2 regions of the Shewanella sp. WE21 genome follow, and region 1 is predicted to be linked to the other one. Evidence: predicted binding sites of a transcription regulator. Region 1 holds the regulator's gene; the other holds the start of a gene.
The links. Region 1 encodes MetJ, which represses methionine synthesis genes. Its sites were predicted from a motif close to TAGACGTCTAGACGTCTA; they were not measured.
Positions count from the first base shown of each region.

Region 2: the regulator MetJ is predicted to act here: its motif matches at 2,956-2,973, upstream of metK (methionine adenosyltransferase).

Region 1 is NZ_CP023019.1:2,546,280-2,563,054, reverse strand. Features, by position in the region: gene CKQ84_RS11150 (methyl-accepting chemotaxis protein) at 1-999, shown strand, start outside; gene metF (methylenetetrahydrofolate reductase) at 1,056-1,943, opposite strand; gene CKQ84_RS11140 (bifunctional aspartate kinase/homoserine dehydrogenase II) at 2,161-4,554, opposite strand; gene metB (cystathionine gamma-synthase) at 4,566-5,729, opposite strand; gene metJ (met regulon transcriptional regulator MetJ) at 5,942-6,256, shown strand; gene CKQ84_RS11125 (sulfite exporter TauE/SafE family protein) at 6,391-7,134, shown strand; gene nrfD (NrfD/PsrC family molybdoenzyme membrane anchor subunit) at 7,241-8,188, opposite strand; gene CKQ84_RS11115 (4Fe-4S dicluster domain-containing protein) at 8,191-8,757, opposite strand; gene phsA (thiosulfate reductase PhsA) at 8,770-11,052, opposite strand; gene CKQ84_RS11105 (pentapeptide repeat-containing protein) at 11,483-12,145, opposite strand; gene CKQ84_RS11100 (SRPBCC family protein) at 12,250-12,732, opposite strand; gene CKQ84_RS11095 (hypothetical protein) at 12,968-13,396, shown strand; gene CKQ84_RS11090 (phosphoribosylaminoimidazolesuccinocarboxamide synthase) at 13,383-14,486, shown strand; partial or broken gene CKQ84_RS24020 (transposase) at 14,828-15,241, opposite strand; gene CKQ84_RS11080 (hypothetical protein) at 15,431-16,171, shown strand; gene CKQ84_RS11075 (porin family protein) at 16,482-16,775, opposite strand, start outside.
Region 2 is NZ_CP023019.1:803,506-820,280, forward strand. Features, by position in the region: gene epd (erythrose-4-phosphate dehydrogenase) at 1-459, opposite strand, end outside; gene tkt (transketolase) at 576-2,570, opposite strand; gene metK (methionine adenosyltransferase) at 3,016-4,167, shown strand; gene CKQ84_RS03365 (hypothetical protein) at 4,324-4,809, shown strand; partial or broken gene CKQ84_RS03370 (transposase) at 4,887-5,213, shown strand; gene CKQ84_RS03375 (TonB-dependent receptor) at 5,351-7,765, opposite strand; gene CKQ84_RS03380 (GNAT family N-acetyltransferase) at 8,563-8,967, shown strand; gene CKQ84_RS03385 (hypothetical protein) at 9,005-9,355, opposite strand; gene CKQ84_RS03390 (GNAT family N-acetyltransferase) at 9,417-9,959, opposite strand; gene CKQ84_RS03395 (GGDEF domain-containing protein) at 10,128-11,144, shown strand; gene CKQ84_RS03400 (hypothetical protein) at 11,181-11,411, opposite strand; gene CKQ84_RS03405 (META domain-containing protein) at 11,483-11,899, shown strand; gene CKQ84_RS03410 (dicarboxylate/amino acid:cation symporter) at 11,972-13,306, opposite strand; gene CKQ84_RS03415 (hypothetical protein) at 13,516-13,812, opposite strand; gene CKQ84_RS03420 (GNAT family N-acetyltransferase) at 14,026-14,469, shown strand; gene CKQ84_RS03425 (aromatic amino acid transport family protein) at 14,579-15,874, opposite strand; gene CKQ84_RS03430 (acylase) at 16,326-16,775, opposite strand, start outside.

The DNA of each region.
Region 1 (16,775 bases):
AAAGGAATTACTCGCCCTATCGCTGAAACCACCCAAGCCATGAATGATATCGCTGAAGGTGAAGGCGATTTAACCCGCAGAATCGCGGTAAAAGGTAAGGATGAAATTGCTGAATTATCGATGGCATTCAACCGCTTTGTAGAAAAAATCCACAACACAGTTTCCCACGTCGCCGACTCAACAAGCCTGCTCGCCACCTCTGCTGAAGAAATGTCGAGCATTACGCGGGAAACCCAGAAGATGGCGAGTCGTCAGCACCTCGAAACCGAGCAAGTTGCCACCGCAATGAATGAAATGGCCGCAACGGTTCAAGAAGTTGCCCATAACGCGACCGATGCGGCCGATGCCGCCAATCATGCCAATGACTCAACCGAACAAGGCAAATTGGTTGTACAAAAAGTGGTAACCACTATCGCCATATTGGCCGAGGAAATAGCCACAGCAGCGAGTGAAATCAATGAATTAGAGCGTAATACCGCTGAAATTGATTCTGTGCTTGTGGTTATCCGTAATATTGCCGACCAAACTAATTTACTCGCACTCAATGCGGCAATTGAAGCCGCAAGGGCGGGAGAACAAGGTCGAGGGTTTGCAGTCGTTGCCGATGAAGTACGCACTCTGGCGAGTCGCACTCAAGCATCTACGGCAGAAATTCAGCAGATGATCGAAGCGCTTCAGCATAAAGCTAAGTCTACAGTCAATGCGATGGAAACCAGCACCCGCACCACCCAAAGCTGTGTATCCCAAGTTCACCAAGCGGGTGAAGCACTCGAAGCCATTACCCATGCGGTTTCCACCATTAGCCAGATGAATATCCAGATCGCCAGCGCTGCAAATGAGCAATGTGCGGTTTCGGCTGAGATTAATAAAAATGTTAATAACATCAATGATATTGCGACCAATGCGACAGATAGTGCGGTACAAACCGCACGCGCTGGCGATGAACTTGCCCAACTCGCAGCCCGTTTAACAACTTTATTAGCTCAATTTAGAATTTAAACAAAACAAAACGCCGCATTCTCTGCGGCGTTTTTATTAGCTTATTTTATAAAGTTTTATTTAGGACGCACGCCTAAAGTGTGGCAAATCGCGTAGGTCAATTCGGCGCGATTTAAGGTGTAAAAATGGAAATCCTTCACGCCTTCGCGGGACAGCACTTTCACCATGTCGATGGCCACGTTTGCCCCCACCAATTGGCGTGTACCCGCATCGTTTTCTAGGCCGTCGAATTGCTTATGTAACCAATTCGGTAACGACACATTGGTCATACCCGCGAAACGTTTTAGCTGGGTAAAGTTAGTCACAGGTAAGATGCCCGGCACAATTTCAACGTCGATACCGGCGGCAACGCAGCGATCACGAAAACGCAGGTAAGATTCCACATCGAAGAAAAACTGGGTAATGGCACGGCTAGCGCCCGCATCAATCTTACGCTTAAGGTTGATCAAATCCGCCTGTGCATTGCTCGCATCGGGATGCACTTCTGGATAGGCCGCAACGGAAATATCAAAGTCAGCCACTGAGCGCAGCAAACGCACTAAATCCACCGCAAAACGGGTTGGCTTGGGGCTGCCTGCGGGCAAATCACCACGCAGTGCCACTATGTCACGAATGCCCGATTTCCAATAATGCTTAGCCAGTTCTAACAGCTCTTCATCGCTGGCATCCACTAAGGTTAAGTGCGGCGCGGCAACGAGGTCGGTTTCCTGTTGGATACGTTCAATCACGCCATGGGTGCGGTCGCGAACACCTGAGTTAGCACCGTAAGTCACAGACACAAACTTAGGATTCAGCGGCTCTAAACGACGGATAGAGTTCCACAGGATCTGTTCCATTTCGGGGGTCGATGGCGGGAAAAACTCAAAAGAAACATTAATATCGCCATTAAGCTCAGACAAGCTCTGGTTCAGCGATTGTGAATGTTGTGCGTGATGAAAAGCCATGTGTATTTCCTCAACCGCCCTTGGCGCTACTCTTTGCTAGTATGAATTAGTTCAAATGGACGTTTGGACGTCTATATGTCCATATACTAGAGAAACTGAGATGTAAGTCAAGCCCAAAAATACCCATAAACCGCATTTAATCTCGGTTAATTCGATAGATTTATTCTAGCCAATAAAAAAGGACTCGAAGGAGTCCTTTAAGAGGCTTGATACCGCGTTATTCCTGCAGCAGATCGCGACAGATCTGGGTCAGATCCGACTGCACCGCCGCCGCTGTCACTTCGCGTCCAGCGCCCGGTCCACGGATGATCAGCGGATTACCTTGGTAGAAGACACTGCGGATCACAAACACATTATCACCAGGGGTTAAGTTGGCGTAAGGGTGATGGGTATCAATCCACTGCAAACCCACCTCGGCCTTGAGCTCTGGGCCGCTGTTGTCTAAGGATGCCACATATCTGAGCACCTTATTTTGCTCCGCCGCCGCACCATACTGTTGCAGCAGATCGGCATCTAACTCGGCAATGCGGGTGAGAAATTGATCTAAGGGAATATCCGCCAAAGCGGCTGGCACGAGTGAACGCAGTTCAATATCTTCAAGCTCGATTTCAAGGCCAATTTCACGGGCCAAAATAAGCAGTTTACGCTGCATATCACGGCCGGAGAGATCGTCGCGGGGATCGGGTTCAGTAATACCTAAGCCTCTGGCTTCAATTACTAATTCTGAAAATGGCTTGCTGGTATCGTATTTTTCAAATAACCAACACAAGGTGCCAGAGAAAATCCCGCCTACCGCTTCAACACTATCACCGCTGTTACGCAGATCATTTAACGCGTGTTGGATAGGTAAACCTGCGCCACAGCTGGCGTTATAGCGCCAAAACAAACGACGGTTACCCAGTTGCTGCTTTAACTCTCGATAGAAAGGCAGTGGACCCGAGCCCGCAAGTTTATTCGCGCTCACCACATGGATGCCACGCTCGAACAATTCTGGATATTGCAGCGTCAAACTGGCGCTGGCACTGATATCTAAGGCCACCAGCTCATCGCAGTTAACTTGCTCTAATTGCTCGAATAAATGTTCATACTGCCAAGGCGTTGCTTCAGTATTAAACTCTGTTTGCCACGCGGCAAGATTAATGCCAGTGGATTTAATCAAGGCTTTACTCGAACTGACTAAACCGACTAACTCAACACTAGCTTCGAGTTCATGGTCTAGTGAGGGTGAAACCGACTTAAACAGATCGATCCAAGCCTCACCGATATTACCCACACCGAGCAGCAGGACGCCAATGCGTTTACGCGGGCCAGCGCAGCGACGGTGAACTTTTTGGGTTAACAGATTCACCTGTGACTGGGGCACTAACGTCACTAAACTTAAATCGCCACTGAACAAAGGTTTAGCATCACGGCTCAGTAAACGCGCGAAGCTGCGGCGATAATGTTCGGCGTCGGCACTTACTAATGCGACTAAACCAAAATCTGTGTTGATCTGCTGCTCGCTGATCCCTAATGCTTCTGCCTCGGCATCGAGTAATCTTTGAACTTGTTTTTGATTCTCAGCGGTATAGGCAAGTTCAACCCTTTGATGGGCAGAGGTCCAATGGGCCAATGGCGTTAAACCTGCGGCGATCAATAGATCTAATAAACGGGTTAACTCACCCGTGAGTTTAAAGCCGAACAGGACAACAGCATTAAGATTAGTCACCACAGGCGCGCTCGCCGACGAACTGTGGGGCGCGATTAAGGTAAAGTCGGTGTGGGACGCATAACTTGAACGCACCGCTAAGCTCACTTCGGTATTGAATAACGGCTGCAAAGTGCGCGAATGCAATACTGGCGAGCCCAAACGCGCTAGGCGATCGGCTTCGGCAAGTGACATACTTTTCAGTAACTTGGCATCGTTGATTTTATTAGGATCGGCGTTGAACACCCCTTCCACATCGGTCCAAATGGTCACGCGCTCGATATCGGCGAGACTAGCAATCAGGCTGGCACTAAAATCTGAACCATTACGGCCAAGTAATAGGGTATCGCCACGCTCGTTAGCACAGATAAAACCTGTGATCACTAAGCGTTCATTTGGATGCGCGGCTAATAGGGCTTGTACTTTAGCGCGGGATTCTTGTACCCGAATTTGTGGCACAGCGGCTTCATCGGCCACTAAAATTGAACAGGCATCCACATGGCTTGCTGCCACGCCAGATTCGCGCAGCAGCGCCGCCATTAAACGTGCCGACCAACGTTCGCCAAAGCTCACCACATGGTTGATTTGGTATTCGTTGCGCTCATCTAAAGACAACAAGCTGATGAGTTGCGCTTTATCAGTGGCCAAACGCTCACGCAGATCTCGGGCTTGTTCATTCGACAACAACTGCTCAATCAACCCCTGTTGGTAACTGATCAGCACTTGTAATTCTTCTTGCCATAGCTGACCCGCATCACGCAGCGCTAATAATTTATACAGGAAATTCGTGCTTTTACCCGCTGCAGAGACCACCACGAGATCATCACTATGACCGTGGGTTAACAGGATATGGGCGACTCGGCGATAACAATCGGCATCCGCTAAACTGGAGCCACCAAATTTATGTAAGTGACAACGTGCCATCTATTATTCCTCTACTGACAAGCCGCAACGGCGGCTAATCCTGCTTGAATATCTGCAACTAAATCGGCGGCATCTTCAATACCCACCGATAGACGCAATAGGGTGTCCTTAATACCAGCCTCGAAGCGCGCCTGCGGCTCCATGGCTCTGTGGGTCATAGTTGCGGGCACGGCCACTAAACTTTCGACGCCACCTAAACTTTCCGCCACGCTAAATAAGCTGAGTGCACCTAAAAAGGCCACCACTTCGGCCTCACCGCCTTTGAGCTCAAAACTCAGCATAGCGCCAAAGCCCTGTTGTTGCTTGGCCGCAATGGCGTGACCAGGGTGATCCGCAAGACCGGGGTAATAGACTTTGCTCACCACAGGGCTTTGGGTTAATACCTCAATAATACGCTGGGCATTGGCTTGATGCTCGCGAATACGCACCGCTAAGGTACGCAGGCCGCGCAGGGTCAGATAACTGTCGAAGGCTGACCCCGTTAAGCCTAGAGTGTTCGACCACCAATGTAAGCTTTCGCCGATTTGCGCGTCTTTGGCGACCACAGCGCCGCCGACCACATCGCTGTGACCATTGATATATTTAGTGGTGGAGTGGATAACGATATCCGCGCCTAACAATAGGGGTTGTTGCAATATTGGCGATAAAAAAGTGTTATCGACCACCACCAGCGCGCTGACCTCATGGCTCGCCTTAGCAATGGCTTCGATATCTACCACACGCAATAACGGGTTCGATGGGGTTTCGAGCCACACCATCTTAGGATTCTGCGCAATGGCGGCGGCTAACGCTTGGCTGTCGGTTTGGTCGACCACAATGAGCTTAAACTGGCCTTTCTTCGCCAAGTTGGTAAATAAACGGTAGGAACCACCATAGCAATCATGGGGCACAACTAATAGGTCATCGGGGCCGAGCAAAGTAGTCACTAAGGTGATGGCCGCCATGCCAGTGCACGTCACTATGCCAGTGGCGCCCTTTTCTAATTGCGCTAATGCTTCGCCTAAAATGCAGCGCGTTGGGTTGCCTGAACGACTGTAATCGAATTCGCGGGGATTTTTATGACCATCGAAGGCGTAATTAGTCGACAAATAAATCGGTGGCACAACTGCGCCATATTGAGTATCGCTTTCGATACCCTGACGCACTGCCAGTGTGGCTAATTGACGCTCTGCCATGGGTGGACTCCTAAATTCGATAGACTGATAGAGATGTCTGGACGTCTAAATGTACCTAAGCCCAACGCCATCGTCAATAGGCGTGAAGACGTTTAGACGTCTGAACATAAAGAAATCTGTTTGCAATCACAAAGAAATAGTAGCAATAATTTGACTGTTCTTTGTAAGGGTTTAAAATCTGCCCCGAATTTAGCGTTATAACAGGTGAGTCAATGACTGAATGGAATGGGGAATACATCAGCCCCTATGCTGAACATGGCAAGAAGAATGAACAAGTAAAAAAAATTACTGTGTCTATTCCGCTCAAAGTGCTTAAGGTCCTCACGGACGAACGTACTCGTCGTCAGGTCAATAATTTGCGTCACGCCACCAACAGCGAGCTGTTGTGTGAGGCATTTTTGCACGCCTACACTGGCCAGCCATTGCCCAACGATGAAGATCTGTCAAAAGATAATCCAGACAGCATTCCCGCTGAAGCCAAGTTGTTGATGGATCAAATGGGAATAGAGTGGGAAGACATGGAATAGCGACTCGTCGCTTTCAAAGTCATATCACAGTGCTCATCAATAGGGATCGTTAACGATCCCTTTTTGTTTATACCCAAGCGACTTCAAACTTTAAATTTCACCATCTTGAGTTGGTTTGGGATATAGGAAATCCTATGTTTTCTATGATAGATCCACAGACACTCGCCTTAGCCTCGCTGGTCGTGTTTCTGGGCGCATTAACCCAAAGTCTTATTGGGTTTGGGCTTGCGGTTGTCGCCAGTCCTTTGCTGTATATCGTCGATCCACAACTTGTACCTGCGCCTGTTATTGCTATGGGTTTCTCCATCGCCCTGCTGACCTTAGTGCGTGAACGCGGTCACTTAGAATTCAATGGCTTGCAATATGCGCTCCTAGGTCGCGTGCCCGGCGGTTTTATCGGCGCGAGTTTATTGCTGTTTGCGCCTCAACCCATACTGGGTTTATCCATCGCCGCCATTGTGACTGTCGCAGTGATCCTCAGCCTGTATAAATTCAGCCTGCCAGTGAATAAGAAAACCCTCTTCGGTGCGGGCGTGGTTTCAGGGATCTTCGGCAATATCGCCGCAATTGGTGGCCCGCCGATGGCGATTTTGTTAGCAGGCAAAGATGCCTCGCAGTTTCGCGCAGCCCTGTCGGCCTTCTTCATTTTTAGCTCCATGATTGCATTGGTCATTTTAGCGATCACTGGCTTATTAGAATTAAAACATCTTTGGCTGTCGTTGATGCTGCTCCCCTCAGTGATTTTAGGTTACTTAGTCGCAGGACGATTAGTGGGCCATGTCGATAAAGAGAAGACAAAGATGGCGACGTTAGTCCTGTGCAGTATCAGCGCCTTAGTGCTAACAGTGAAGTCGGTTATCGAGTTATTACCCCAATAAGCGTCCTGCTTGTACTGGCAAACCTTCTCAAGATTCAAACAATAAAAAAGCACTGACATTGCCAGTGCTTTTTCTTTATCTATCAATATGTAAAGCCAGCTTACACTCAGCTTAAATAGCTTTGCCCTGCGTACACAATAAAGTGTCTTAAAGCGAGTACGCCCGTTAAGCTCGCGCAGGCAACCATGATCATCGCGCCCTTAGTGTGGCGAGTCGCGGCGGGTAGCAGCATAAACAGCAATGGAATACCAAAACCTATACCGACAACGCCTATCCAGAACACGCTTGCCCATAACCCAGAAGTTAACGATGCTAAGGCCGCAGCCGCCGCGCCGCCCTTGAAGTACAAGGCGCAGAACAACATGAACAGGAACAGAATTTCAATCGCCATCACAGGCAATTCTAAACCGTGCATCTTCACTAAAGTTTTGTCGTGGCTGTCAGTCTTAAACATCAGCAACGCCAGTACCGCATTTGCCGCAGCGCCCGCCGATAAACCCGACACTAAAAACAGCGCAGGCAGTACCGCAGTGTTGAGCATAGGATAGGCATTCATCGCCGAAATCAAGAAGCCAGTGTAAGCCCCTACGCCAATGGCCAGGACAAACAACAATACTTCAATCAGCTTTCGAAATGGCATAAGTAACTTAGCGATAGGTGTTAGGAAACCCAAACCCCATTTTGGTAAGTCATCCCGCAGCACAATAATGGCGTACGCAAAAGCTAAGGGAGAATACGCCAGCAGCGCCAGCACCCCGATTGCCATCACAGACTGGAAGTTATAGTGAATTAAGATCAACCAAAAGTGGAATGGTTTGGTTAAGTCAAACACTAAACAAGCTAGACCTAAGCTAATTGCTACAGGCCCAATAATGGCTGCCGCCTTAAGAATGCTGCTTTCAGCTCCCGCGCTGAGTTCCTTATTCGCCCAGCGCAAACCAATGCCAATCAGTAAACTGCCCGCGGATAACCCCGCCATAAACAGGTAAACGGCGATGACCCAGTGCCAAGTGACAGGATCATATTGCGCCATGTCGCCCCAAGTATTGTTCATAATCAAATCCCCCCTCTTTTGGTAGGAACGCGATATACCCTAGGTTTAGTGCCCAAATGGGTTTTATCTTGGTAAGTGATTTTAGTGTTGAGCATGATGGCCACTTCACTGCGTGGATCATTGGCATCACCAAACACTAAGGCATCGGTTGGACACACAGTCACACACGCTGGCTCTTCGCCCCGTGCTAAACGCGTATCCTTACAGAAGTTACACTTATCCGCCGCCTTGGTTTCTGGGTTCATAAAGCGCACTTTATAAGGGCACGCTGCCACACAGTACATACAACCGACACACTTCTCGGTATGGATAGAGATAATGCCATCTTCACCCACATAGGCCGCGCCTGTTGGGCACACTTTAACGCAGGGTGCATCTTCACATTGCTGGCAAGATACCCTGTGATATTTGAAATGCAGATTGGGCATCTCACCAAAGGGGCCTTCCACACGCACTTGCAGACGAGTTACGCCTTCGGGTACGCCATTTTCACTGCGACACGCCACGTTACAAGCTTGGCAGCCGATGCACTTATTCTCGTCGTGCACCATTACATATCGTTTATTCATTTAAGCCTCCGATTAGCGCTTTGCCAGCGTGACGCCCGTGGTGTGCACTGTCATGCCACACACAGGAGCAGTAACGTGCGGCAGTAAGTTACCGCAGTGGATACCTTTGCCCGTTGCTCTGACCAACTCTTTGTTCTTAGAACCAAAGCCCATGTAAGCAAACACAGTATCTTGGCGGATACCCGGCGTGACTAAGGCATGGCCTTCTTCTGTGCCAACACTGCTGGTGAGGCGGATTGGGTCGCCATTGCTGATCCCTAACTTGCCCGCAGTAACGGGGTGAACCCACACAGCGTTATCCGACATCAGGTTAGCGAGCATAGGCACATTGTGGGTGGCGCCATTGGTGTGCACCGCCACTTTGCCTTGGATAAAGTACAACTCATCTGCTTTTTTAAGATTCACTTCGCGGAACTTGATCACCCCACGGCCCGGTGCCATGGCTTCGACTTTCGCGGAAGTGAGTTCAATCTTGCCACTAGGGGTTTTAAAGGTCAGTGCACTGGCGTAAGTGCCGTCTTCATCGGCTGGCCGCGCATTGGGGTATGCCTTAATAAACTCGGCAACCATCTTAGGCTCGCACAACATAATTGGCTTACCGAAGCTCACGAAACCTTCGTCTTTGATACGGCGCAGCAGGTCAGTGTCGCGGTTCACCTGCAGCATTTGCAGGGTTTCCATGTTTTCCCATGGATAGAACTCGCCAAGACCCATAGCCACACCCACATCCTTAAAGATCTGCCAAGAAGGCTTAGTATCACCTAAGGTTTCAACGACCCGTTGGCGCACATAATAGGCCGGATTTTTACCTGACTTATCAGCAATTTCTTCATCACGTTCAAGATAAGTTGACTCAGGTAAAATCACGTCCGCATAGGCGGCGGTTTCGCTGATATACACATCACACACGGCGATAAAGTCGAGCTTTTTCATCGCTTCAACAACGCGCGCCCTGTCTGTCATGGTTTGCATTGGGTTAGTGCGTGACATCACCCAGCCGTGTAACTGGTAAGGAACAGCGCTTAACGTGGCATCGAGAATGGTTTGGTAAACGCCGCCCGATGTCCACATCATGGCGTACTGTTCTTCCACCTGATCGATACGTTTCGCTGCTGGTTTTGGCATGTCTTTCACGCCAGGTTTTGCCAATACGGGCGCAACCGCTTCACCGGCAAGCTTGTTGTAATCACCGGGTTTCTGGCCGATATAAATCCCGCCCTTACGCTCGATGTTACCAATCAAGACGTTAGCGGCGTAAAGGGCGCGGCGCATCTCAAACTCTTCGGTGGTAAAGGTGGCTCTGTGACCAAAATCGACCACAGCATGGGGCGCTTTAGCGGCATATTCGTGGGCGATACGACGAATGTCTTTGGCAGGCACATCGGAGATGGTTTCAGCCCATTCAGGGGTATAGGCTTTAACTTCGGCGGCAAAGGCTTCGAAGCCTTCCACATAGCGCGCGACAAATGCCTTGTCGTAAAGATTATCTTCAATCAATACATGACATAACGCCAAGGCGACGGCCACGTCTGTTCCGGGACGAATGGCGTACCATTCATCGGCCTTGTCGGCCACAATGGAGAATCTTGGCTCGAACACCACCAGCTTGGCACCTTTGTCCATCTGCGCCGCCATCATGCCGCGGGTTTCGGACATATTGATGCCTTCGTACAGGTTATGGCCGAAGTTAATGATGTATTTAGAATTACTTAAATCACGTTTGACCTTAGTGCCAAAAATAGCCTTAGCGGCAATTTCATAACCACCTGGGCAAGTCGACGCGTGGGTAAAGGTATTTGGACTACCAAAGGCGGTCGCAAGGTGAAACAAATGCTTTTCTTGTGAGCCAGATTTTGACGAGAATGCCACGGCTTCTGGGCCATGTTCTTTTTTGATTTTATTGAGGTTTTCAGCGATTAATTTATAAGCCTCATCCCAACTGATCTCAGCCCATTTGCCTTCGCCGCGCTCACCGACCCGCTTTAACGGTTTAACGATACGCTGTGGATCGTACAATAAACTATGGCCTGCGCCGCCACGGGCACATACTTTACCGCCAAAGGATTTAGCGGCCTTGTTGCCACTAATGAAGACGTTCTTGCCCTCAATCACCCGCGCCGAAATCGGGCAGCGAGTCGAACACATTTCACAAATACTGGCAATGTCTTTGCCCATGCCCTTTAGCTGCTTATTCTCTAATGCCGCTAAGCTGCCCGGCAGCAGACTGGCCAGCGCACACGTGGCGCTGCTCGCTCCTGCTCCCTTTAAAAAGGTTCGCCTATTAAGCTCAATCATGGTTACCTCCATCACGCTCATCCCACCCGTCAGTCGCCACATTGGACGCCATCGAGCAGAGGTTTGCTCACTGATTTGATTACTTTTTTAGTTATAAAGCGTTAAAACAGTGCCACCATATCTTCAAAATACACGGCATACACTGAATACACTGCTCATCCACAGAGATTGTTATCCCGAAAGAGGTAGGTGGGTATTGTGGTAAACCACATGGGGAAGCTCGGTGTGATCTATCGCAACTAAAACCTAAGACTGACCTTGAAATACGTGAATAAGATCAATAGGTCTTAAAAAACGGACAGAAAAAGCCGCCAGATGGGACAAATGGCGGCTTCAAAAACAAACAGATATTTCAGTAAATTGCGATAACACTCGTGGGATGAACATCACTATGCTGAGTGAAAAGCTGAGTAAAAACCTACCACAATCCTTAATCCATTAATTCTATATCGAGGCAGTTGAGCAGCCGAATCGCTTCATCGCGGCTAAACTTAGCGCCTTTGATTTTATTGTTAAAAATGTCGATATCGTAATTGGAGGCCTCGCTGAAATCCGCCTCCAATAATTGAGTTCGACCAAACAGGCTATGACTAAAATCCGTGTAGGTGAAATTGGCTTGATTAAAACTGCCCTCGCGAAAATCGACATCGTGGGCCTTGCACTCTTCGATGATAATTTCATCGAGGGACAAACCTAAAAATGAGCAATCATTTAGAATGCATTGCTTAAAGGAAAAGGGCGCGGCAAAGGATAAACGCGACCACGCGGCTCGGGTCCAATCGATACCGACTAACTTACACTCTTCAAACTCCACCCCGCTGAACTGACACTGGGGCACTTTTACTAAACTTAAGTTACAACGCACAAAGCGGCAATCGATAAACTTACACTTACGGAAAGTGCTCTCGCTAAAATGGCAATCTTGAAAGCAGCAATCCTCAAACTCGATGCCCTGTAGATCTTGTGCTAATTCCGACAAGCCATTGAACTGTTTTGATAAAAAACTATTGCCCTGCAAAGCCTCGCTTTGCGCTAGTTGCGATGGCGCAAGCACCGATTGTTTAAGCACTGGTACTTCTTTCTGTGACGACATAACACCTCTAATCCTGCCCAATCCCCAGCAATAAAATATGCAGGGCAATTGGGCTAGATACTACTTATTGTTTACTCTCTGATACGAGGCTTGAGACTCACCGGCTAAATGCTCGCGACGAGTTCCTCAAGCTGATCGGTCGCCTTAGACCAACCCTGATGAAACCCCATATCCTCATGATTCTGCCTATCTTCGCTATTCCAATGCAGCACCCGCGCAGTGTACTTGGTCTTGCCGTCCACAGGTTCAAAAGTAATAGTTGCCGTCATAAAGGCTTTATCGGACGGCACCCAAGCCTCAGTAAAGGCATCGGTAAATACGATGCGCTCATTCTCAACCACCTCGAGATACACGCCACGATTCGGGAAATCCTGTCCCTCAGGGCTACGCATCACGATCACATTTGAACCACCGGCACGCACATCTAAACTCGCGCTAGCCACAGTCCACGGCCTTGGCGTAAACCAAATTTTGAGGAGTTCTGGCTCGGTCCACGCGCGGAACAGCTTTTCTGGCGGCGCATCGATAATCCGCTCTAATACTAGCTCTCGTTGATTATCATTCTGTACATGCTGACTTGTGCTCATATTCCCTCCATTGGATATTTGGCTTGATGGTCTTGTCGGCTGCAGCTACGTCATAAGCTCGCACATCAGCGCGCTAAAATACAGCCCTTCAACATTAGCTCGTCCGCAGAACACCAGCCCTCCATCATGCTCAGCACTGAGTGTTAGCGCGTGATTCCCTTGCAAATCCTTATGCCCGCTAGATTCAAGCCACAGAACTATATAAAGAGCTGTGTAAAGATCTGTGCAAAGAACGATGCAAATAGCCGTGGCAAATTTTGTCAAAAAAGGTAGAATGTCGCCACTTTTTCGCGGCAGTCTAGAACAAGGTTCTCTCGGATTAATGGTTAGCATTTTCGAGCAAAATGGCACGGGCCCAGCCCGCTTTCGCAGACCACTTTCACTGTGGTGCCAACCTTGCCCTGCGTTTGTTCCCTCCCTTGCATTATCTCCACCCAACCCAATTCAAACACCGCCCGAAAATACCCCTTTTGCTGTTCAAGATTTAACATCAAATCCCGCAAACTGGCTGAACGCTTTACGCCCTAAGCCAAGCGCGAATAATAAAGCGGTTGCAATGAATCTGGCTGTTGCTAACGCCATAGTCCATCTGCAAACCGACACTTATAAAAACCTTATCCCTACACTCTCTATCCTAAGGAATACTCGTCATGAGTCTTGCTGATTCCGTATTAGCCGTGAATAACGATTTGCCAATCCGCACCGACAGCCCAGTCCACAGCGGCAAGGTTCGCAGCGTTTACTGGCTAACCGATGCCGACAGCCGCCGTTTAATCAAAACCAAGGGTTATAACGTCCCCGAAGATACCCCGCTCGCCATCATGGTGATCAGCGACCGTATCTCGGCCTTCGACTGTATCTTCCACGGTGAAGGTGGCCTCAAAGGCATTCCCGGTAAAGGCGCGGCATTAAACGCGATTTCTAACCACTGGTTTAAACTGTTCGCCGAAAACGGCCTAGCCGACAGCCATATTTTGGATATCCCGCACCCGTTCGTATGGATAGTCCAAAAAGCCCGCCCCATTAAAGTCGAAGCCATTTGCCGCCAGTACATCACAGGCTCAATGTGGCGCGCTTACTCTAAGGGCGAGCGAGTATTCTGTGGCATCACACTGCCAGAAGGCTTAGAAAAAGATCAAAAGCTCCCTGATCTGTTAATCACCCCATCGACTAAGGGCATTTTAACCGGCATCCCAGGCGTGCCGGCCCAAGATGACGTGAACATCAGCCGCTGCGATATCGAAGCCAACTACCAAGCCTTTGGCTTTGAAAAGTTAGAAGATATCGACCTGTACGAGAAGCTGTTAAAAGATGGCTTTAAAGTGATTTCAAAAGCACTGGCCGACATTGATCAAGTGTTTGTCGACACTAAATTTGAGTTCGGTTATGTGACCGATAAAAATGGCAATGCAAAACTGATTTACATGGATGAAGTTGGCACTCCAGACTCATCACGTATTTGGGACGGCGCAGCCTACCGCGATGGCAAGATTTTGGAAAACTCCAAAGAGGGTTTCCGCCAGTTCCTGCTAAATCATTTCCCTGATCCTGATGTGCTGCTCAACAAAGACAGAATGCCAGAGCGTGAAGCCCTAGCCCGCGACAATGACCTCCCACTTGAGGCTATGATGCAAGTGTCACGCACTTACACCGGCGTTGCCGAGAAGGTGACTGGCGCGGCGATTCCGCTGCCAGCGAATCCAAAGGCAGATATTATTAAGATACTCAAAGATGAGTATGATCTGATTGTGTAATAGGGAGTTGTAATCAAATCTGAGGTTTTGGGGGGGTTACCCATAGCTGAATAGTAGAAAAGGCGCTTAGGCGCCTTTTTGTTTAAGTCATTCACAAACTTAACCAATACATGGCTAATAATTAAGCACTGTCATTCCAGTGACACGCCATGAACTCATCCATGAGGGCTCGACGACGGCATCCATGCCGTCAACGGTCACTTCCATGCCAATGCTTAATTCAACCAACCTCTTCAGTAATCTGTATGCCTTTTTACAAGCATACACTTTGCAAATTTAACAATGGATGGCTCGTTAAAACCACGTTAAAACCTTGCGTTAAAACCTTTAACAGCGCATGAACAAACTAATGTCACATAAATCGCTATGGTATGCTTTAGCCTAGCCACCTCGTGAGCTTCAACTAACTCACATTTGGAGAATTTATGGGTTAATTTATCGCCTTTAAACAACTTATGCCACAGCCCAAGTACTTCGCGCTCAGTCCAACGATTTGCATTGTCGATATCTACCAGCAACACCACATGCAGATGATTAGACATTAACGCAAAGGCCGCCACATCAATGGCAAAAACGATTTCAAGTTCAAGTAATAATGACTATACCCAGCCCGACGATGCATCATTTCTCCTTGAATAAGTATCATCGCCACATAAAAAGGCACGGCGAACAACGCGACTGCAAGAATGGTAGAAAGGTGTATCTTCAACACTAATCTGAGTTCTGCGAAGGCTTGCATAGCAAGTTCTCCACATCAACAGTTTTATTGAGTTTAGTAGACTGTTAGAGTGTTAAATCATGTGATTTAACATGGGTGGCCAAATTTTGCTCTTAATTTTGTTATGACTTTGAGCTGATTTTGCTTTTACAGTATTTATTGAGAAGTTACAGAATATTTATTATTATCGGTGTTATAAGTAGTGAACATGGATGTAATGAGTATTATGAAGTTTGAATATTTTCTAAAAAATAGTGCGATAGTTGTCACTTTTATTACGGCTTTTTTTTATTGTTCTAGTACAGTTTATACACATGCGTATCTAGGTCGTTTAGGGCTTGATTCAGATGTGCTCGAACGTAGTTTTCATGCTGTTGTTTATCAAGGTTTTATATTTAATTTAGGACCAATGCTGATCTTTTTAATTGTAGTCATTGGATTGATTTTGATTAAAACCATCATCACTATTCAACTGCATCGTTCAATTAAAGAAAAGCGAAAAGATGCAAAAACTTTAATTAACCTTAAAAATAAAATCTTCAACTTTTTTAAAATTAAAAATAAATCTTTAGATTATTTTGAGAGGCCATTAATTAAAGGTTCTTTGAGTTTTACCATTGCTTTTTTTCTACTTTTTATCGCACTACTCACTCTAGCAAAATTTGAAAAAAAAGGGTCGGCAGTTGCAAATGTAGTTAATCAAAATATCGCTAATCAGCTAAGAGAAAAGGCTGCGCATAACGATTCAGCGGTTGTTATCAGTAGACAAAAAAATTCAATTATTATCCCCTCGTTACCTAAGAATGGCACTGAACTTATATTTCTATATTGCGGTTCTCATATGTGTGCTGGTTTTGATATAGACAAAGAACAAGTTATCTACTTCCCTAACACTAGTTTTTCATTCAAATCAGGAGTTGTCGATATAACATCAATTCCATTAAATAATGAACATTCAAAGTCTTAATTTTCCAAAATGCAAAGATGTAGCAGACATAACTGCTTTTGGGTTTAACAGCCGACACCAAGACCCCAGAAGTTAACCATCCCCTCGGAGTTTCCGCAGGACGAATAGAGGTCTTTATTTAATAAAGAGTGCATGAGTTCGGTCATCGAGTATCCAAGGGGGGAAGCCCCGCGACTTTGATCTTTATTTAAAATAAGTTAAACCAAATAAATTTTACAATAAAAATAAAATCAAAGTAAAAAAGGTGTGACACTTAGCGTGTCACACCTAGATAATTAATTATTAAATTATAAATATCAACAACAAATAATTAGAAGCGATATTCAACACCGATACTGGCTTGATTAAAGTCTGTATCTGTTTTCCCGCCATTGGCGACGCTATCGACATTAATATCTGCATCATACCAAGTGTACTCAGCATTAATTAAAAATCGATCTGTGACTTTAAATGCCACACCGGCGCCGGCGAATACACCTTCACCATCGTCATTGCCAGAAAAACCGACGACGTCATAATCTGTCGAATACCATAACTGACCACCTTTAGCATATAGCTCAACTCGGTCTGCAATGGGAAGCATGACTTTAAGGGCTGCCGTATA
Region 2 (16,775 bases), 1.7 Mb from region 1:
AGAAGCGTTGGACACCACAGTGTGTTCGGCGCGGAGTAAATCGTGGTTTACACCATAGACAATCGTGCCATCGACATCAGCTGAGGATGGATGACTTATCAGCACTTGTTTAGCGCCGGCGTGAATATGGGCTTCGCAGCTTTGACGATCGACTAATACGCCTGTGGCTTCATAGACAATGTCGATGTCCATCTCGTGCCAAGGGAGTTTTGCCGGATCGGGCTCGTGGAGGATTTTTATCGCATCGTCGCCAATCAGCATATGATCATCAACAAGCTTCACTTTATGCGCAAACCGACCGTGGGTGGTGTCGTACTGGGTCAGATGAATAATGGCTTCAGGTTTAGCTAATTCATTAATCGCGACAATCTGCATTTGCTGCCGTTTTCCAGACTCATATAAAGCTCGGAGAATAGAGCGGCCGATACGGCCATAACCATTGATAGCGACTCGGATCATTGAGGTCTCAATTTCCTCTTAATACAAAAACGGCCTGCAAACGATTGCAGGCCGCATTATACAGATTAACACTTAAAAAGTTTAACCTTTTGTATTGAATCTAATCCCTTGAGCGATTAGCCCAATGATTTTGCAGCATTCAGCACATTTTCAACGGTGAAACCGAAGTGATTCAATAGCACGTTACCCGGCGCAGACTCACCAAATGTGGTCATGCCCACAACTGTGCCTTCAAACCCGACGTACTTGTACCAGAAATCGGTATGCGCCGCTTCAATAGCCACACGTTTAGTCACTGCACGTGGTAATACAGATTCTTTATACGCGGCATCTTGCTTATCGAACTCAGTTGTCGATGGCATAGAGACGACGCGAACGTGTTTACCTTGCTCAGTCAGTGCAGCGGCTGCATCCATTGCCAATTGTACTTCGCTACCAGTTGCGATCAGGATCAGTTCTGGTGTACCCGCACAGTCTTGCAGTACATAAGCACCTTTAGCCACGTTGGCTAATTGCTCAGCGGTACGCGCTTGAGCTTTCAGGTTTTGACGGCTGAAGATCAGTGACGTAGGTGCATTACGGCGCTCAATCGCAGCTTTCCAAGAAACTGCCGTTTCTGCCGCATCACATGGACGCCATACGGCCATATTTGGCGTCATACGCAGGTTAGCTAATTGCTCAACTGGTTGATGCGTTGGGCCATCTTCACCTTGACCGATAGAGTCATGGGTATAAACGAAGATGTTTTGAATACCCATCAGCGCCGACATACGGACTGCGTTACGAGCATATTCCATGAACATCATGAACGTTGCGCCGTAGTTGATGAAACCACCATGCAGCGAAGCACCGTTCATAATGCCGCTCATGCCGAATTCACGCACGCCGTAGTAAATGTAGTTACCAGCTGGATCGTCTTGAATACCTTTAGAACCTGACCACAGTGTCAAGTTAGAACCCGCTAAGTCAGCAGAGCCGCCTAACAGTTCAGGTAACATAGCGCCAAATGCACCGATAGCATTTTGTGAGGCTTTACGGCTCGCAATGCCTTCGGCTTTGTCCTGTGATGCTTGCACGAATGCCTGCGCTTTTTCTTCGAAATCGGCCGGTAATTCACCTTTCAGAACGCGACGCTCATATTCAGCAGCCAGTTCTGGGTGAGCAGCGCGATATGCTGCAAACTTCTCGTTCCACGCTGCTTCACGGGCAGCACCGGCTTCTTTGGCATCCCAACCGGCATAAACGTCAGCAGGGATTTCAAATGGTGCATGTGGCCAGCCAAGGAATTCACGGGCGGCTGCGATTTCTGCATCGCCTAGTGGCGCGCCGTGACAATCGTGGCTGCCAGATTTGTTGGGTGAACCAAAACCGATAATGGTTTTGCAGCAAATCATTGTTGGTTTATCGGTAACGGCTTTAGCCGCTTCGATAGCAGCACGGATTGCCGCGCTATCGTGACCGTCAACACCGGCAATCACATGCCAGCCGTAAGCTTCAAAACGTTTTGGTGTATCATCGGTAAACCAGCCTTCAACATGGCCATCGATAGAAATACCGTTGTCATCCCAAAATGCGACCAGTTTACCTAAACCTAAAGTACCGGCTAATGAACAGGCTTCGTGGGAGATACCTTCCATCAAACAGCCATCGCCGAGGAAGCAGTAAGTATAGTGATCAACGATATCGTGACCATCACGGTTAAACTGTGCCGCTAAGGTTTTCTCAGCAATCGCCATACCGACAGCGTTGCTGATGCCCGCACCGAGTGGACCCGTTGTGGTTTCAACACCTGGGGTGTAACCGTATTCTGGGTGACCCGGTGTTTTAGAATGCAATTGACGGAACTGTTTTAGCTCTTCAATTGGTAATTCATAACCAGTCAGGTGAAGTAAAGAGTAGATCAGCATTGAACCGTGACCGTTAGAGAGGATAAAACGATCTCTATCTACCCATTTCGGATTGTTCGGGTTGTGCTTAAGGAAATCATTCCACAGCACTTCAGCAATATCTGCCATACCCATTGGGGCGCCGGGATGGCCTGAATTTGCTTTTTGAACTGCATCCATACTTAACGCACGGATTGCGTTTGCGAGTACTTTACGGGAAGACATGCTCTCTCCTGCTTGTTTGTGGGGTCTAGCGGGCAATTTGGATGCATATTTTCCCCTACATGCCAGTGTGACGCAAACTAAAATTGCCATTCACTCAGCAAAAGATGGCCGAATATGTACCCAAACAACCTGAAGATGCAGGATTCAGGTAGCTTGAGTATATAAGTCGCAGAAACAACCCTGTCACTTTGCTGGCGTTTACTTGAGAGGACATAGCAAGGATCACTTGTAATGGAGAAATAAATTTCTCAAAAACATAGCAAACTTAATACTATGAAATATAAGAAAAATAACCTATTTATGACTGAGCGTAGTCGTTTTCAGGTCACAATCTGAGAGGATTTTTTATTATCGGGGGTGATCGGCAATCGGATTTAAACTAAAATAGCCGTCTAGATGTAGATGCTTCTACACGTTTGAATGCTAACGACGAGATTTTCCTACTATGGCAAAGCACTTGTTTACTTCTGAGTCGGTCTCAGAAGGTCATCCCGATAAGATTGCAGATCAGATTTCTGATGCTGTGCTAGATGCAATTCTGGCTCAAGATCCAAAAGCACGCGTAGCGTGTGAAACTTATGTCAAAACCGGCATGGTATTGGTGGGTGGTGAAGTCACTACCTCTGCTTGGGTTGATATTGAAGAAATCACCCGTAAAACGGTGCGTGAAATTGGTTATACCCATTCAGATATGGGGTTTGATGCAGACTCGTGCGCAGTATTAAACGCCATTGGTAAGCAATCACCCGACATTAATCAAGGTGTAGACCGCGCAGACCCTGCAGAGCAAGGTGCTGGCGATCAAGGGTTAATGTTTGGCTATGCCAACAACGAAACCGACATTCTGATGCCTGCACCTATCACCTATGCCCACGCATTAGTGAAACGTCAGTCTGAAGTCCGTAAAAATGGCACGCTACCTTGGTTACGCCCAGATGCGAAAAGCCAAGTCACTTTTGCCTATGATGATGGCAAAATTGTCGGTATCGATGCAGTTGTGTTATCGACTCAACACAGAGATGACGTTTCACAAGCCGACTTAATTGAAGGCGTGATGGAAACCATCATTAAGCCAGTATTACCGGCTCAATGGTTAAACAAAGATACTAAGTTCTTTATCAACCCAACTGGCCGTTTTGTTATCGGTGGTCCAGTAGGCGATTGCGGCTTAACGGGTCGTAAGATCATCGTTGACACCTACGGCGGCATGGCCCGTCATGGTGGTGGCGCATTCTCTGGTAAAGATCCATCAAAAGTGGATCGTAGCGCGGCATATGCTGCCCGTTATGTGGCAAAAAACATAGTTGCAGCAGGTCTTGCTGATCGCTGTGAAATCCAAGTGTCTTACGCTATTGGTGTGGCAGAGCCGACTTCTATCAGCATCGAGACCTTCGGTACCGGTAAGGTGTCTGAAGAAGTGCTGATCAAGTTAGTGCGTCAACACTTTGAACTGCGCCCATACGGTTTAACGGCCATGCTAGATTTAGCACGTCCAATTTATCAAGCGACCGCCGCTTATGGCCACTTTGGTCGCAGCGAATTCCCATGGGAAGCGACTGATAAAGCCGAAATATTGCGCGCTGACGCGGGTCTATAGTCTTAATTCATTTCAATTTTTACACTTAAGACCCATAAAAAAACCGCTATCCAGCGGTTTTTTTATGTCTGACATTTAGTTAGATTAATAGTGCTAAGACAAATATGGCAAGATAAAAAGCAGCATATACACAGACCATTAGAGTGCACTGATCCCATGACCGATAACGCCATCTTATTACAGCAACTTCAATCTTGTGCATGGGCAGCCAACGTAGGTCTGCCAGAGGAAACAGCAAAGACATACGGTACATTAGAGGAGATCGCCGCTTTTCTTGAATCCGATCCTGAAGCCTTTTTTGAAACACCTTACGAAATCCACTATGAAAGCCTGTGTGTAACAGACCATGACTTGGCAAATTCGTTAAAAACAAAGGCAGTAGTAAATGATGTGCATGCTTGGATTTCTGACAGCGAAGTCGATGAAATTTCTAAGTCAGCTTACCTCTCCACTTGGAAAATTATTCCCGTTGCAGAAATATGCGCGCTGACATCCGATGACGCTAATACGCTCGCAACACTGCTCCTAGCTGACGTTAAACTTTCAGCCTTTACGAGTGAACGCCTATCTTGGTATCTCTGTGGAAGAATACCCTTTGGTTATATTGGTACTTATCCAAACGGACAATGGCTGATTCTGTAGGCTTATACGCTAGCACCTTTAATTTTTCTGACTTCATCTAGGGTCTATTGAGCTTTCGAGAATGATTTTTAGAGAGCATGCCAAGATTGATACTAACCAATGCACGCAGGGAAACGCTATTTCATTTAATGAACAGCACAGGCCGTGTTTATGATAAACCTGAACTATAGACAAATATTCGAAGGCATTCTTTACCACCTTCTAACAGGTATCCCTTGGCAAGATTTACCCAAAGAGTTGAGCCATTGGAGTACGGTCTTTAGACGGTTTTATTTATGGTCTAAAAAGACATTCAGGCCTATTTATTCAAAGCTTTAGCGAAAATGGCCGACACGGAATGGGTCTTTATTGATGGCTCGATAGTGCGGACTCACCAGCACAGTGCAGGTGCACTGAGTAATGAGTAATGAGTAATGAGTAATGAGTAATGAGAGTTACCCTATTGTTTAATTGATAGTGGATACCTTTATCAAACGGGTAACTCTCAGTTTTATCTATCGCCCATGAATATCAAATAATGACTAATGCACAGAGTATTAGTTTAGAAACGTACATTCATACCAACCCAGAAGTTACGGGCCTTATCTTTGTTATTAAAATCATCAACGTAAGATGCTGTGTATCCGTTTTGGCCATTATCGTCAGAGACACAAGTGGTGCTAGTGTCACTACATTCGGTGAAGACAATATCGTATGAAGTAAAATCTTTATCAAACAAGTTATTTACTCGCATGTTGAAGGTGACAAACTCACTCGCCTGATAAGAACCACCAAGATGGAACACGTTATAACCTTTATAGTAGAGTGCAGCATCATTAATGATATCCCAAGAGCGATAACGTTTAGCACGGTATTCTGAGGTCAAGAATACGTTAAATGAGTCGGTCAACTCCCATTTTAATGTCGCGTTTGCCATATGCTTGGCACTGTTCCCGAGTGGACGGCCTTGCTCTGCACCGCTTTTCTGCTCGCTATCTGTGTAGGTATAATTAGCATTTAACGTTAAGGCATCTAGAATTTCCCAACGTCCCGCGAGCTCAGCACCTTGAATAGTAACTTTATCTATGTTGACTGTTTTGCTACTGACTGCATAACCTAAATCAGCATATTCACCCGCATCGGAACATTCTATGCTCGTACCTTTACCACAGGGTTGTGAAGCAATCTTATCGTCAAAGTCATTTTTAAAGATAGTGACGTTAAAATTATGGCCATCTGGATGGGACCAATACAGGGCGACTTCGCTGGACACACTGGTTTCAGCTTCGAGATCTGGGTTACCAAATTGCGGTGAGGTTCCTTGGCCACCAAAGCCAACGACACCATCATACAATTGTGTGGTTTTAGGTGTTTTAAAACCTGTGCTCACCCCACCCTTTACAGTCCACTCATTATTAATGGTGTAAACGCCGTATAGACGTGGGCTGAGTTGGTTGCCAAATATTTCATGATCATCATGACGTAAACCCGCAGTAACAGATAAATCAGAAGTCATGCTCCATGTATCTTCAGCAAAAACAGACCACATATTGTGTTCTTGTACTGCGCCCGGCGTACCTTCTTCCATACCAAATACACCGTCTTTCAACTCACCACGAATCACCTGCGCCCCCGTCACTGCGACATGATTTCCTGCAGCTTCAAATGGAATATCGAGTTTCATATCAAGCGTATATTGATTACTTGCCATTTCGCGTTTAGGTCTAGGCAGGAAAGTGGATTCAGCAATCGCTTTACGTTCGGCTTCAGTCATGCCGGTGTAATCCCCTTTACCATCAATCATCTGCAGTAGTAATACTCGTTCAGCAGTGGTAAATGGCAGTGTGCGGCCATTATTTTGTGTGCCTACATAGGATAGTGACACAAAGCTTGTACCAAAATCCCAAGCACCTTCATGGGTTAACGCCCAAGCATCACGGGTAAATTTTTGAGTCTCGCTGTAACCCGCTCGCGGATTTGATCGTCTTGCCCATTCACCACCGCTGGCTAGACAAGCAGCCTCACGGGAACCTACGCCGCCTTTACAGAAGTTACTGGCAATCCAGAGACTATCGATATTATCAACAGTACCAAGCGGATACTCGCGTTCACCGTTATCATTGATCAGTGGCGTATTATCATAATCTTGAGATGAGGAATCTAAATCAAACCAAATTTTGTGATGTTCATTTAGCGTCCAACTTAAACTCCCACCTAACATATGATTTTCGTTATCGACGGTTTTACCGCCACCACCAAAACCGAGTGAACGAGTGCGTACTTCTCCATTGGGATAATCTACTGGTGCATACTCTGGTGTAGACCCCATTCGATCATAAATACTGCCATGAATAGATAACCCAAGAACGCCTTTAATGAGGGGACCCATCACGCTGAAATCGGTAGTGATATCTTCGCCATAGGCATCATTGGTTTGATGAGTTCGGCTGTGAGTGATAGATCCAGACCATTCGTCGCCCACTTTTTTAGTGATGATGTTCACCACACCACCTAGAGCATCTGCACCGTATAACGTTGATGCTGGCCCACGAATAACTTCAATTCGATCAATAGCATCAAGTGGTGGTACATGACCAAATTGATTGCCACCAAAACTGTTTGGATAAATATCACCATGGTTATTCTGACGCTTACCATCGACAAGGATTAAGGTATAGTCAGATCCCATACCGCGTAGACTGATGGTACCTTGCCCTGTTTTATCACGGGTTTCACCAATATCAACCCCTTCCAAGTCACGCACTGCATCTAGGAGAGTGGTATAAGGTTTTATCATCAAATCTTCTTGGGTGATAACAGAAATACTGGCAGGTGCATCAACCAATTTCTGTTCATATCCAGAGGCAGTAACAACCATAACTTCCATTTTTCTGTCGGGAGCCTCTTCGGCTTGGACAAAATTACCCGCAAATACAGCGGTAATGGCAACTGCCAAGCAAGTTTGACGAAATAACATAAACCTCTCCTGTTTAGTAAACTTAGTTTACAAATGTAACCTACAAATGATTTCGCGAATGAAAATGATTAACATTAGTGAGATCAATCAAAAGTTGAATACAACAGAAATAACATTTACGTTTAGTGAAATTGATCGTAATTTGCTTACATTCATCGCTTGAATGAACTACACGACAAAGGGGGGCTAAACCCCTCCATTCACCGCAAAAAAGATATTTAATCGATTGAAAAATATGAATTTAAAAGAAGTAAACACTTTGTCTAAAAGCTTTATTTAAGCCGTTTTATCTTAACCACCCATCGCATTATCTGAGCCATCGCGTTATCTGAACCATAGTTACATTTTATGCCTTACTATTTCGAACAGGGCTTAATTGCAGGTTTCCAATACAAGGGGATAACGATGCCACGGACAAGAAGATGCAGATAAAGTGAGAAGATATGCCGATGTACTACGAGTCTAGCCAAGTGGTAAAAAGAGCCTATTGGTGCTGAAAGGGTCGCTTGGAGAAAAACTTAATTTCATTATTTATCCAGCAATCTTACGGCGCTAAAATTGGGCAGTATTGATGAACATCATTTGATGATCGTCTATACCGAAGAGAATTCTTCATCCCATTTCAGAGTGGTATCAGCACTGAAAAATGTTATAGGCTAAGTATCATCTGTTTATATTACGAAATATGGCCATTTGTATAGATAACACTGGCCCCGAATTTTCATCAACCGATGTAAAATCTTAATAAATACCTTTTACGTTTATAAAGTAATCACATTCCAGAAAGAGTTTTTGACATGAACTTTGAAGTTATGAGTGAAGAAAATACCGCGATTGTGGATGAGCTGGTAGACGGCGTTCGGCAATATAATGCTGGGCTCTTAGGACCAGAGAAATCAGTACCTTTGACTGTCATTGCACGTGATGAAGCTGGCAAGTTGATTGGTGGTGTGGGTGGTCGAACTATCTATAAAAACTTCTTAATCAATGTCGTCTGGGTTGATGAGCAAACCAGAGGCGCAGGGCTTGGGCGTAAACTGATGGCACTTGCAGAAGCAGAGGCGAAACAACGCGGTTGCCTAGTAGCCCAAGTGGATACCTTATCGATTCAAGCCCCAGTATTCTATGAGAAACAAGGTTTTGAGATCATAGGCATAGTCACCACAACCCCTGAGCGCTACTTTCTAATGAAGAAATATTAATCAAAAAACGATTGAGATACAGGCTGAATAAGCGCACTTAACAATGATCGAAATGGGCATTTTGCATGCAGAGTAGACCGATCTGCTCTTGGGATAAAATAGCGCACTCTAGCGCCTTTTTCGTATTCGTGCGGCTGACTTGCGCATCGCTCAGTTGCGTTATCGTCGCAGAATAGGCATTGATTCGGCCACAATCGAGCCAAATATCTCCCACTTGTACCCAATAATGTTGCAATGCACCTAAGTCAGATAAAAACTCGACTTCAAATCCCCTCGCCTCATACTCATGGTGAGCGCATTCAGATAAGACTAACCTCAAGCTGTCCCAAGCCGATAAATTGACCTTGGCATAAGTCGCTAATAATGACTCAACAAATTGCACATGCATGTATTTATCTCCGTTATTGATATCAGTAGAGATTTAACCCTTAATTCTTATCGTCGAACAACTAAGCTTGGGTCTTTGCCGCCATTAAATAATAATCCCTTGCCGAAACGGTGAAAAAATCCACCACCTGCATGTGCGCTTTACCAGAGTGAGCGGCAAAGGAACGTTCATTATCTTCAGCAATAAAGGTCAGCATATAGCTAAAATGCGGAGCAACTTGGCGACGAATTTCACGGACTAATGCCTCGAAAATCCCTTGCCCACGGTAGGCTTGCTGCACCCATATCGGCCCGTATTGGCAAGAATTGACCTTAGTTAATTTAGGTCCATCCCAATCGAGTTGCCCTAAACGATTCAACAAAGTGCGGTAAATGGACCAATGTTCGAAAAATCCCCAACGGCCTGCAATCACATAACCGACGATCTGCTGCTCAACCTGCGCCACCACGACCCAATGGTGCTGCACTAATTCGCTCAATTCACTGTGGGAAAAAGCTTGCCCTTGTAACCCCATACTGGCGGAAGCTAATTCATCATTAAGATGTTTTTTCTCTAGCATCGCTAATAAATCAACATCTTGAGGTAAGGCTAGTCTAATTTTCACAGTATTCTCACAGCATTATTTCGGCTTTGGCCCCAATTTCGGCCCGCCAGTATACTCGGTTGGGTTAATAGGCACAGCAAGAACAAGGCAATATTTAGGGCTTTGATTTGCTAAATATCCTTTTATTTCCCAAACTTAATGGATATTTAGCCATAGTTAGGCGTTTGTATGTTGCCAGAAACCATTAATCCCAACTTGAGTTTACTTGATAGCGACAATCAACAAGTGAATCTTACTCGCTGGATGCACCAATGTGAGCTAATCAACAGCTATTACAACGCTAACACGGTTTTTATATTCCAAAAGACCAGCGCAGGATTTGAGATCATTGTCAGTGCAATCACTGAAACACCACAATTTACCGCGGGCACTTTGTACTCCGCAGAACTCGAACTTTTTAAACAGATACAAAATAGCCAACCCGACGGTTTATATCAAAACCTCGGCAGCTTTATGTTGGATGATTTACCACGGGATTTTGATGGCATTCAGCACATTCTCTCACGTCCTATCGCTTGGCCGGATGGTAGCCAATTTGGCGCCCTGTGCGTACTCAACCCACATATGGCAGACCCGCTAGCCAATGCCGCTATGCTCGAACCGTTTCAGATATTGCTGCAGCAGGAATTATCTCTGCTGTGCCAGAACCATCGCATTGAATCCCTTTCGATGCGCGATCAAGAAACCGGCATGCTCAACCATTACGGCTTCTTGATGATGGCGCCAAGACAGCTCAATTTAGGCCGCCGCTTTGGTGCCCATGCAGGCATCATCTTCTTTGAATTACTGAGTCCGGATAACACGCCCATCCCCCTCGAAGATAATCACCACAGGCTGTTAGGCAAGTTGATCCAAGATACGATAAGAACCGCTGACGTTGCCGCCCATTACAACAGCACTCAATTTGTGGTACTTGCTTTTGTGGATGGTGAACGGGATGTTCTACATATTATGAAGCGGGTGGAAAAACAGCTAGAACAACAAAACCATCAGCTAAAACTCGATGTGAGTTACAGTTTTTTTACCCCAGAATCCAGCGCTAAACTTGCACCTATGATGGAACTCGCACGGAGTAAACTCGATTCAATGCGCCCACCTGTACCACAAGCCGCAGACACGCCAGTAGAACCCGCCATTGACTCAAGCTTGTACGATAATCCCGCCGCAGATTCGGCAGAGCTTTGATTTAATGAAATTTAGGCTTAATTAGGCAATACAAAATTACTTGGAATGCTCATCTTGGCGCTTCGCCCATTGGATAAACAGCACCACAGGATAGGGTGACATTAAGACCAACCCTAAACCAATCAGACTTGAGATCAATAACATGCCGCTTATCTCTAGACTCCATTGCGTCAACATATAAAACCCAAGTCCACAAACTAGCATCAATACACCTAACCAATGTAAAAACTTCAACAAATTCAGAGTACTTTTAAATGAGCCTGTCATATAAACCCCTTTAGATCTTACGAAAAACTTGTCACACTATGGCCATAATCATGGAAAAAGGAACCGCAACGATGTTAAAACAAACATTCATCTTAGGTGCATTACTCTTAGGCATCACAGCCTGCCAAAGTACCGATATAGCCCCAAATGATACCATTCCATTAGAAGGCCGCTGGCACATTGAAATGGTTCAAGGCCAACCGACTATCGATTACAGCCCAGCGCAAATCACCTTTGAGGCAGAAGGTAAATTACACGGCAACAACAGCTGCAATAACTTTTTCGGTCAATATACTCAGCAAGGCGAAGAGCTTAAGCTATCTCCTGCCGGTAGCACAATGAAAGCCTGTGTGGATGCCCTAATGCAGCAAGAGCACAAAGTGATGCAAGCTATGCCATTAGTTACCAAAGCAAAATTAGTGCAAGGCCGACTTACCTTACTTAACAGCGACGACAAGCCAGTGTTAGTGTTAAGCCAAATGAAGTAACCATAAAACTTGTCAGCATAAAAAAACCGCCAATGGCGGTTTTTTAGTTAACGAACCAGCAATAAAAGGTCCCTATGCTTTGACACTCTTAGCCGCTGCAATTTCGAGGGCGATATTCTGTTCGGCTATTACGGCGCTTTGATCTATGTCGGCATTATAATGCGCCATATCCAACTCATCTTCAGACTTTGCAATGACAGTCGTCGCCACTAAGTCACCGGAGACGTTTACCACAGTACGCACCATATCTAAAATACGGTCAATTCCCGCAATCAATGCCACCCCTTCTAAGGGAAGCCCTACGGTTGTGAGTACTAAAGTCAACATCACTAAACCCGCACCGGGCACACCCGCAGTACCAATAGAGGCCAACGTCGCCGTTAAAATAATGGTGAGATAATCGACGACAGTCAGGTCGATACCAAACGCCTGTGCCACAAACAGCACTGTGACCCCTTGGTATAATGCTGTGCCATCCATATTGATTGTTGTGCCTAGCGGTAATACGAAGCTAGAGATTTTCTTATGAACCCCCAAATTTTCACTCGCACACTTCATACTCACAGGGAGCGTGCCCGCAGAGCTCGATGTGGTAAACGCCACTAACATGGCATTGCTAATCCCTTTAAAAAACTGCAGCGGGCTTAACTTTGCAAATCCGCGCAGTAAAAAACTATAGAATCCAAGCACATGAATAATACAGCCAAGATACACAGCAATAATAACTTTGATCAGTGGCCAGAGCATATCAATCCCATACTCCCCCGCTACCCAAGCCATTAGCCCAAATACACCGTAGGGTGCGAGCTTCATCACCATGTCGGCCATTTTATACATGGCCTCAGCTAAACTTTCGAACACTTTAATTGCAGGTTTGCCATGCTCGCCAATCAGCACTAAGGCGATACCTAAAACAATCGCAAATACTATAACTTGCAAAATTTGTCCGCTTGCTAAAGCCGCAATAGGGTTCGTCGGCACTATGTCGATCAAAGTATCGACTAAAGAAGGTATTTCTTTGGCAGTTTGAGTCGCGCCTTCTGCCAATGACAAACCTAAACCAGCACCGGGTTGAAGAACATAACCGACAATTAAACCGATAGTGATCGCGATAGCCGTGGTAAAGAGATAAAATGCAAAAGATTTAAAACCAATACGCCCCATCTTGTTCGTATCTTGCATCGAAGTAACGCCCACAATCAGTGAGCAAAACACCAATGGCACAATCAGCATCTTAATGGAATTAACAAACAAGGTGCCTATCGGCTTTAAGTGAGTCGCTTGCTCGCCAAAGATGATGCCCACTAAAATACCTAGCACCATACCGATAACAATTTGCAGCCACAGCGGCACTGACATCCAGCGAGACCAAACACGGCCTAATGCTGACGACTTTTGTTTTGTCATATTGATAACCTTGAATTCGAAACTATGATGGGGCAAAGACCAAAACTAGCGCGCTAGTTTCTCAGTCTAAATGGGGCAATCGCCGAGTCTAGCAGAGGGGTTTTAATCGAGGGATGATCTGGGTCACGTTGAGCTAAACCGCCTTAAAATCAGTAATATTAACCAAACCAACTTTGTTAAATTGGCCGCTGAGATGTTAGTTTTCCTGCTTAAGCATCAAAATATTCTGTGACTTTTTTTGGTGCTATTTGCTGACGATAAAGCGACGCAGGCGGTTGCTCACGCTCAATCAAATAACTCCAATAATCGTCATCAAAACCACTGAAAATAAAGTCGGACTTACCGTTAGCTTTTAAGACCAACCACCACCAAACTAAACCCCATAAACCGAAGCTCAACAGCGTTAAAATAAAATGCAGAAGATGATTTATCTGTTCATCAGCAGCAATATCATAGACGGGTAAAATTTTAAGTTTATAGCGGCGAGTAGACTTAATAAATCCCATCATTAACTCACTTAGTTCAGCGAAAGGACACTAAAGATAAGCCTAGCAGATAAGACTTTAGTCGTACAAATATCCGCAGTAATAAATAATATCAGTGCCTAGCCTGCCACTGCCAAACTCGTTATCCCTCGTCGTTCCATGATAAAGTGAATCACAAAATGTTGTTTACTAAACAAGAGCGGTATTGCCAAATAACCGCCTAGGAGTTGTAGTATGTTGATTCGTAAAGCTAAGGCTCAAGACCTAATCGCCTTAGTGCAGTTTAATCAGGCCATGGCCCAAGAAACCGAAGGCCTAGCCTTAGATGAAGCGACACTGACTCGAGGTGTGGGCACGCTACTTGAGAGCCCGCAAAAAGGGTTTTACCTGGTCGCTGAAATCGCAGGTGAGCTAGTCGGCTCGCTCATGGTGACATTTGAATGGAGCGATTGGCGTGCGAAGGATTATTACTGGATCCAGAGTGTGTATATTCGCCCGAAAAATCGTCGCCAAGGCATCTATGCCAAACTCTACAGCGAAGTCAAACAACTGGCCGAAGCCAATGGTGGTGCCGCAAGCTTCCGTTTATATGTAGAACAAGAAAACCTCGCCGCACAGCAGACCTATCAAGCGTTAGGGATGAAGCAGAGTTACTACTTAATGTACGAAGAAAAATAAGCGATTCAAATCTTATACGTAATAAAAAAGGATCGGGCCAATGGCACGATCCTTTTCTTTTTACGACTCACGATTCACATTCAAACCGCGTTCCTACTAAGATTAAAACTTAACGAAAGAAGCCAAACAGAATAGCCGTCATTGCCAATAAACCCGCTATAACCACGAAGATATTGCTGATGCGACCACGGTGCGCTTTTAATGCTGGCACTTTGTATACAGCGTACATAGGCATCAAGTACAGGATAGCCGCGATAATTGGGCCACCTAAAGCTTCAATCATATTCAAAATACTTGGGTTTTTGATTGCCACGGCCCAAATCGTCACAAACATAAACACCAGAATAAATTTGTTGATTTTTTGCTCTGAAATGCCTTTTTTATTCGTGTCTAACTGCTTAACAATAATCCCCTTCATGCCTTCTGTCGCGCCCATGTAATGGCCAAAGAAAGAAGACACAATCGCGATAAAGGCGATTAATGGACCAAAGTAGCTCACAAAACCACTTGAATGCACGTTGGCGAGATAAGACAAAATCGGTAGATTCTGAGCTTTCGCTTCGGCCAATTGTGCTGGCGATAATGACAGCACACAAGAGAACACAAACAACATCACAAAGCCCACTAACATCATGGAAGTATTACGTAAAATAACATCAGCTTTGCGAGAAGCATTCGCGCCATGGTCACGTTTCAATGACACAGAAAACTGTGAAATCGCTGGAGAATGGTTAAAGGCAAACACTAAAACTGGAATCGTTAACCAAACTGTGCCTAAAAATGCACCCGCTTCTGGTACAACGAGTAAAGCATCCATTTTCCATTCTGGGATCAGGTAGATAGACATAAAGGCCAAAATACCCACCAGCGGATACACCAGCAATTGTGTCACTTTGAGCATGAATTTCTCACCTGCGACCATGACAGCCATCATACCGAGGATCAATACACCCGATAGAATGAAGCGTGGTGGCGATGCCATGCCTAACTGATTGACGATAAAACTATCAACAGTGTTGGTAATACCCACACCGTAAATTAATACAATCGGGTAGATAGCAAAGAAATACAGTACGGTAATGGCTTTACCCGCACCAACACCAAAATGCTCTTCAACTACTTGAGTAATGTCGCTACCAGGAATGCTTGATGAACAAACAAAACGAGATAAACCACGGTGGGCAAGATAGGTCATAGGACCGATGATCACTGCCATTAACACAAGAGGCCAAAAGCCGCCCATGCCCGCATTGATAGGTAAAAATAAAATTCCAGCGCCAACGGCAGTGCCGAACAAACTCAACATCCAAGTCGTGTCTTGGCGAGTCCAAGGTAAGTGTTTCGTTGAATCTAGATTCTGTGTGCTTTGAGGTGTTCCAAGAACACTGGTCGCATCTTTTTGCATATAAAAGTTACCTTACGGTGTGACTAGCATAATAAATTCGCGCTAAGGATAACCAAAAAAAGCCCATAAAAGTTGATCTGACACGGCTTTATGTAAGGGAATTTCATAATAAACTGATATTGAGATCTAGATCGCTGATTTAATGTAATAAGTTTTCAATGCAGCATCAAAACATATACATAAAAAGCCACTTAAAAATACAAGATATTCACCTCAAGCTAAATCCAGTGACATTGCATAAGCGCCGAGAAAAACAGCTAACCGGGCATATGTCACAAAAATCAACAAAACGAGACGCGCCACTACACACTCGCACCTAAGGTAGATCGAGATCACAGTCGTTAATGTTAAATTTTTACAAATCGCTATCAGTCGCAAACACGCATAAAAAACGGCTCATCCGGATTCAACTCCGAAGTGAGCCGCTAACGATTAAAGCGCAAAATCTAACTTATGGTTTTTGTAGTGTCAGCTCAGTTGTCGACACTACAGCTGGGGCTATGTCAGCCTCTTTGAACAACAAAGGACGGAAGCTTTTAGCACTCGAGTACAAGATACTTTGATCGGCAAACGCAGGCGTTAAGATATTACTCGACTCAGAGTAAGTTAAAATCCCCCGCGCCACAGGCCCCTCGTCGGTAAAGTTCACCGCCATCATCCAACTTGAACCATAACGCACTTGATACCCTTTCGCCGTTAAGCCAGAACTCATTGCCTTGCCAGTGACCACATCCATCGCAGCTGCATATTTGTGCTGCGGGATCAAAGTGTCATCACCCGACAAACTGGTTGAAAACACGTTGAATCCACCTTCAGCATTATGACTACCCGGCCAAGGTAAACGCGACCCGCTTGGCGTTCCATCTGGCAGAGATTTCTCCACAAATTGCACATCCCCTAA